Regions from separate parts of the Brachybacterium sp. AOP42-C2-15 genome, predicted to be linked through region 2. Evidence: predicted binding sites of a transcription regulator. Region 2 holds the regulator's gene; the other holds the start of a gene.

Region 1 (3,400 bases), on a different contig from region 2:
CCCCGCCGGGATCTACGGCCCGGGCCGGGATCGGCTGCTGCGCGCGGTGCGCGAGGGACGCCCCGTCGACCACCGCCGACGCACGAACCGCATCCACGAGGAGGACCTCGCACGCGTGCTCCTCGCCCTGCTGGCGCATCCGGAACCGCCGGTGCTGCTGCACGCGGTCGACGGCGCGCCCGCGCGCCTCGGCGAGGTGGTCACCCACCTCGCCTTCCGGCTCGGCCTGCCGGTCCCGCCCGCCGCCGACCCCGATTCCGGCCACGGGACCGTGCTGAGCGGGGCGCGGATGAGGGAGCTGCTCGGAGAGCTCCGGCATCCGGACTTCCGCTCCGGGTACGACGCGATGCTCGTGTGACTCCGATCAGCGACCGAAGAGGCGGGTGAAGAACCCGGGGCGCTTCGTCGAAGCGAGGATCGACGCCGACGCTCGGCTGCGCTAGCCGAGCTCCTCGTCGATCTGGGCGTGCGAGGGCCGGCGCCGGTTCCGCGCCCCCGGGGCGCCGAGGACGCGCACGTCCGCGAGGGGCGTCCAGCCGAGGTGCTCATAGAGCTCGACGCCCCGTCCAGTCGCCACGAGCAGGCCCGTGTCGACATCGTGCTCATGGGCGATCGCCAGGAGCGTGCGGGTGACGAAGGTGCCCAGACCCCGCCGGCGATGCGTGCTGGCGGTGTAGATCCGGTCGAGCACGGCGCAGCCGTCGACCACCGCCATGCGTCCTCGGGTGACGACACGGCCCGCCTGGATGACGGTGAGGAGCGTCCAGCCGTCGAACGTCTCGCGGGCGACCGTGCAGGAGTCCGGCACGATCGGGGCCTCGACGTCCTGCAGCTCCATATCGGTGACCATGAGTCTCTCCTGATCGCTGATCAGTTCGAGATCGCCGGTCTCTCCGAGGGCCGGCGGCGCCTCGCCGACCTCGGAGATGAGGGTCAGCAGGTGACCCGGATTCCCCGCGACAGAGGAGGTCGCCCTGCGCAGCTCGTCCTCGCTCCAGCGGAACAGGACGGTCTCCGAATCCCCGTGCTCGGTGCGCGGACCGACGGTGTGCGAGGTGCCCTCATGGACCACCTCGTACTCCCGGGTGCGGGCCCATCCGTCCACCCAGGTGCGCACCGTCGCCGCGGTGAGCTCGTCATGCATGGCTGTCACTCCTTCGCTCGCCGTGGGAAGGTCGGTGCTGCCCGGGCCCCGGCATCGTGGGATGCCGGGGCCCGGCAGCAGGGGGAGCCTCAGGTCGCGGTGGACTCGATCTGCGCGGGTGGGCTGTCAGCGGTGACCTCGATCTTGCGAGGCTTGGCCTTCTCGCTGAGCGGGATCCTCACGCTGAGCACACCGTTGCTGTAGCTCGCGGAGATCCGCTCGGTGTCCAGGCCCTGTCCGAGGCTGAGCTGGCGCAGGAAGGTCCCGCCCGTGCGTTCGCGCGTGATCCACTGCGCGCCCTCGTCCTTCGGAAGGGTCCGCTCCGCACGGATCGTCAGGAGCTGACCGTCCACGTCGACGTCAACCGAACCGGGATCGATACCCGGCAGATCGGCCGCGAGGACGTAGTGATCGCCGGCGCGGTAGAGATCCATCGGCATCTGCCGCGGTCCCCGACGTCCAGCATCGAGAAAAGTGCCCGCGAATCGCTCCATCTCTCGGAACGGATCGGTGGTGGCCATTGCTTCTCCTCTCTGATGTGACCCCCGGTCGTCCGGTGGTCGCCGAACCTTGAGTCCCTCCGACTCAAGTACGAGCAGATTAGCACTCTCCGGGCGAGAGTGCCAGAGTTCGGGAACGGCCTCGCGGCGGCGCGGAGCCGGTTCGCCGGGGTGCCCGGCCGCCGAGGAGAAGGCATCGTTCCAGGGTCCCGAGGTCCAGCGCTCAGGGTCTCGTGCCTCGCGCGGGGCGGATCAGCGGGGGCGGATCCAAGGAGAGCCTCTCAGCGTCCATCGGCGCAGCCCTTCGCCCGAGCGGCCGATGGCCCTCGTGGGTGAGCCGGGGGTGAAAAGACGCGGTTCGGCGGCGCACGGAGCGCGCGGGCGCGATTCCTCCTCAAGACTGACTTCACCGCACTGCTGCCCGCCTGCCCGTTTACGGCATCCGGCAGCACGCCCGTCTGCGGGGCTCTGTCCCCGCTCTTCTTTGGAGAAGTTCTGTGACCCCCGTGGAACCCATCACCGCCCACCGGTTCGGTGCGGCGCCCGAGCGCATGCTGCCGCTCGACGTCGCCGAGCTCACCGATCCCGATGGTGACGCTCTCACTCTCACCACGGACGCCGGGGGCATCTGGTTCACCTGCACGACGGACGGGGACGAAGTCACCGTCGGCCCGTTCCCCGCCGACTCGCTGAGAGATGCGCTGAAGGTGCTCGGTGCCTACACCCGCGCCGCGTAGCGGCACGTCACCGCACGCGCGGCAGCGCGGAGCGACCGCCCCCGGCACGACGCGACAGCAATCGTCGTGCGTCCCCACCGCTGCGCGCCTCGGCTCAGGACGGAACGACCTCCGCGAGGGACTGCTGGGAAGCGCTCGGCGCCCGGGTGAGGGGGAGCAGGGCGAGGCCAAGCAGCGCCGGGAGGGCCAGCAGCGTGTACATCCCGGTGTAAGGGTCCGCCGCTCCCCAGCTCGTGCTCAGCGTGAGCAGTGCGGCAGCGGCCAGCGGCGCGATCAGCCCCGCGAGGCTCCCGGCGGCGCCCACCAGCCCGAGCCCGAAGCCCGCTGCGGACGCCGGCAGCAGGGCGTAGGCCAGGGAGCGGGTGGCGGTCATGCCCAGCCCGATCGCGAGTCCCGCCACGGCCGTGGCGACATGGAAGACCAGCAGCGTCGGGGCGAGGGCGCGGCCCAGCATCGCGGCGGCGAGCAGCACCAGCGCGACACCGAGCACCGGTGTCATCCGCGTGTTGCGCCACCGTGAGGAGGTGAGCAGCATGGAGCCGGCCACCACCCCCACGACTCCGGTGAAGGTGGTCAGCGAGGTGGCGCGCACGGCCGCGCCCTCGGCGAGGGACCAGCGGGAGAGGAACAGGTACAGCGCGAAGGCGAGGCCGGCCGAGAGCTGCAGCGAGAACAGGAAGCGCATCGCGAGCACGGTGAGGAACGGCGCGGTGGAGATGTCCGATGACTTGACTGCTCGGAGCCATCGCCGGGGCGTGCGCGGGACCGCAGGAAGCCGCGCCGTGAGTGGCGGATCTGGCACCCGCAGCGCGAGCGGCACGATCACCGCCAGGGCCGCGACGGGGGCCACCAGCAGCATCGCGCGGACGTTCTCGGCCAGCAGGGCCGCCACGAGGAGCCCCGGGGCGGTGCCGAGGAAGGCGGCGGCGGAGAAGATACCGGCGGCGCGGGTGCGGTCTGTGGGGGCGAGGCCTTCGGCGAGCAGGCCGTTGATCGCGGCGAACACGGCGTTGTACCCG
Region 2 (3,400 bases):
AGGTGGGGACATCCACATCGAGCACCACGCGGATGTCACCGCGGCGTTCGCGGCGCAGCGGGGTGACGCCGAGCCCCTTCAGGACGATCTCCTCACCGGGCTGCGAGCCGGGGCGCACATCGAGATCCTGAGGGCCGTCGAAGGTATCCAGCGGGATGGTGGCGCCGAGCGCGGCGGTGGTCATGGGGACCGCGATCGTGGTGACCAGGTCGTCGCCCGACCGCTCGAACATCTCGTGGTCGGTGACGGCCAGCTCGACGAAGAGGTCGCCGGAGGGCCCGCCCGCCTCGCCCGTCTCGCCCTCTCCGCGCAGCTGGATCCGAGTGCCGTTCTCGACACCGGAGGGGATCCGCACGGTCACCGTGCGCTCGGAGGCGGTGCGGCCATGACCGGAGCAGCCGGTGCAGGGGCTCTCGATCACATCGCCGTGGCCCTCGCAGGTGGGGCAGGGTGCCATGGTGACCATCTGGCCCAGCAGCGACTGGGCGACGCGCTGGACGTGGCCGGAGCCGTTGCAGGCGGTGCAGCGGGTGGGGCTGGTGCCGGGCTCGCAGCAGGAACCGGTGCAGCGCTCGCACAGCACTGCGGTGCGGAAGGTGACCTTCTCCTCGGTGCCGAAGACCACGTCACGCAGGTCGATCTTCACACGGCGCAGCACATCTCCGCCACGTCGCTGGCGGGGCACGGGGCCCTGGTTGCGGCCGCGCATGCCGGAGGCGCCGGCGAACATGTCGAAGATGTCGTTGAAGTCGAAGCCGCCACCGCCGCCACCGGGGAAGCCGCCCATGCCCGGGCCGCCACCCATGTCGTACTGCCGGCGCTTGTCCGCATGGGAGAGGGTCTCGTAGGCCTGGGAGACCCGCTTGAACTTCTCGGCCGCCTCGGGGTCCGGATTGACGTCCGGGTGGAGCGTGCGGGCGAGCTTGCGGTACGCCTTCTTGATCTCATCAGTCGTCGCTTCGCGGGAGACGCCGAGGAGGTCGTAGTAATCGTCGTTCACTGCAGTGGGGTCCTTACCGGGGAGTCGGTGCCGCGGGCGGCGGGCACGGGGCGTCGAGTGGCATGGGCGGCCGGGCGGGGGTGAGCCCGCGGAGCCCGCCCGAGGCTATTCGAGAAAGCGGGAGACGTAACGGGCGATGGCCTGGACGGTCGAGATGCCGGTGACGTAATCCATCCGGCTGGGTCCCAGGATCGCGACATGCGAGCCGACACCGTACCCGGCGCCGACGACCGCGGCCTGATGCAGCGCCCGGTCCTGGAGCTCGGTCCCGATGCGCACCTCGACGGCGCCCGGCGAGGCGTGCATCTCGGTGAACAGGCGCAGCAGCACCAGCTGCTCCTCGAGCACGTCCAGCAACGGCTCGACGTCACGGGCGAAGTCCTCAGCCGATCGCGCGATGTTCGCGGTGCCGGCCATCATGATCCGGCCCTCGGCACGAGTCGCTGCGAGCGCGGCGAGAGCCTCGGACACCTCGGCGGCGGCCGGTCGCTCCGGGGGCGTGAGCGCTTCGAGGAAGTCCTCCAGCGGCGTGGCGAGGTCGGTGACCTCGCGGCCTGCGACGACACGATTGAGCTGGTCGCGCAGCACCGCGTAGTACTCGGCAGGTTTGCCGGCGTTGATAGGCACGGTGCGCTGATCCACCCGGCCGGACTCGGTGATCAGCACCACCAGCAGCAGGGAGTCGGCGACCTTGACCAGTTCGACATGCCGGATCCGGGCCTGCCTGCGGGCCGGGTACTGCACCATCGCGACCTGCTGGGTGAGCTGCGCCAGCACCCGCACGGTCCGAGCCAGCAGCTCCTCGACATCGCCCGAGTCCTCGAGCAGCGTACGGATCGCCCGGCGTTCGGGGGCGGAGAGCGGCTTGATGGTGGCGACGTGGTCGACGAAGGTGCGGTAGCCCTTGTCGGTGGGGACACGCCCCGCCGAGGTATGCGGCTGATGGATCAGCCCCTCCTCCTCGAGCAGCGACATGTCGTTGCGCACTGTCGCAGCGGAGACCCCGAGCTCGTGGCGTTCCAGGAGCGACTTGGAGCCGACGGGCTCGCGGGTGGAGACGTAGTCCTCGACGATCGCGCCGAGGATCTGGAGCTTGCGGGCGTCCGTCTCGCTCACCTCCTGCGCTGCGTGCGTCCAAAGTCGTGGTCTCTCATTTGGCACTCTCTCATGCCAGGTGCCAATCCTACGCGCCCCGGCGCGCTGCGCGGGGAGGCGTTCGCCACGGGTGTACGGTGTCGCGCGTGCCTGCTGACTTCCCCGACCGGTACGGCCGCGACGTGCTGTCCTCCGGTCCGCCCGCCCATCATCGTCGCCGTCCCGTGGCCCGCGAGGTCCCCGCTCAGCGCGGCCTGGTCGCCGAGGAGGCCTCCACCGGGTTCACCGGCGCGGTGACCCGCGTGGAGAAGATCGCCGGAGAGCTCGTGGTCGAGCTGGAGGACGGCCGCGGCGTCCGCCGGACGTTCCCGCTGGGTCCCGGCTTCATGATCGATGGACAGCCCGTGGTGCTCACCCGCGCCGTCGCGACTGCCTCCGCACCCGTGCGCCGGCGCTCCGCCTCCGGGTCCGTCTTCGTCGAAGGGGCGAAGGCACGCACCGCCCGCGCCTCCCGGATCTGGGTCGAGGGCACCCATGATGCGGAGCTGGTGCAGAAGGTGTGGGGCCACGACCTGCGCATCGAGGGCATCGTCGTCGAACAGCTCGAGGGCGCGGACAACCTCGCCGAGCGCGTGCGTGAGTTCGGACCTTCTCCCGGGCGCCGGCTCGGGATCCTCGTGGATCATCTTGTGAAGGGTTCGAAGGAGTCCCGCATCGCCGCCGAGGTCATGGCGCTGCCTGGCGCCCGAGGCAATGTCACGGTGGTCGGACACCCGTACGTCGATGTCTGGCAGGCGGTCAAACCCGCCCGGGTGGGGCTCACGGCATGGCCGCACATCCCCAAGGGCACCGACATCAAGGTCGGCTCCCTCGCCGCGCTCGGCTGGCCCCATGCGGACAAGTCCGATATCGGACTCGGCTGGAAGCGGATCCTGTCGACCGTCCGCTCCTACGCTGACGTCGAGCCGACGCTCTCGGGCCGCATCGAGGAGCTCATCGACTTCGTGACCGTGGACCACTCCTGACTGGGGGTTAACCCCCGGTCGATACGGCGGCACGCCACGCGGACGCCGCAGGCGATGCTCTATAGGCTGGCTGCATCAGCCCGTCGCCGGCGTGAGAGCCGGCCCGTCCCGAAGAAGGAACCATGAGCCAGACTCCGCATCCGCATGATCCGTTCGGCATCGAGCCCGGCACCCCCGCCGAGCAGGCCGCCCCCACCTCGGATCCCTCGCTGCATCCGCACGACCCCTTCGCCTACGGTCCCGACGCCTCTCGCGTCCCGTCGCCGCCGAGCGCCGGTGA

What was found. Region 2 encodes HrcA, which represses chaperone genes, less so after heat shock. Its sites were predicted from a motif close to TTNGCACTCGNNNNNNNCGAGTGCNAA; they were not measured.
Region 1: ACT3SQ_RS10060 (Hsp20/alpha crystallin family protein) is a predicted target of HrcA. The motif match lies at 1,745-1,771, and genes of this name have one in related genera.

The regions. Positions count from the first base shown of each region.
Region 1 covers NZ_JBQSWK010000015.1:18,822-22,221, reverse strand. Annotated here, with positions in the region: gene ACT3SQ_RS10070 (sugar nucleotide-binding protein) at 1-358, shown strand, start outside; gene ACT3SQ_RS10065 (GNAT family N-acetyltransferase) at 440-1,144, opposite strand; gene ACT3SQ_RS10060 (Hsp20/alpha crystallin family protein) at 1,234-1,665, opposite strand; gene ACT3SQ_RS10055 (hypothetical protein) at 2,142-2,381, shown strand; gene ACT3SQ_RS10050 (MFS transporter) at 2,476-3,400, opposite strand, start outside.
Region 2 covers NZ_JBQSWK010000022.1:29,691-33,090, reverse strand. Annotated here, with positions in the region: gene dnaJ (molecular chaperone DnaJ) at 1-1,000, opposite strand, end outside; gene hrcA (heat-inducible transcriptional repressor HrcA) at 1,106-2,116, opposite strand; gene ACT3SQ_RS12590 (DUF3097 domain-containing protein) at 2,242-3,120, shown strand; gene ACT3SQ_RS12585 (DUF4870 domain-containing protein) at 3,243-3,400, shown strand, end outside.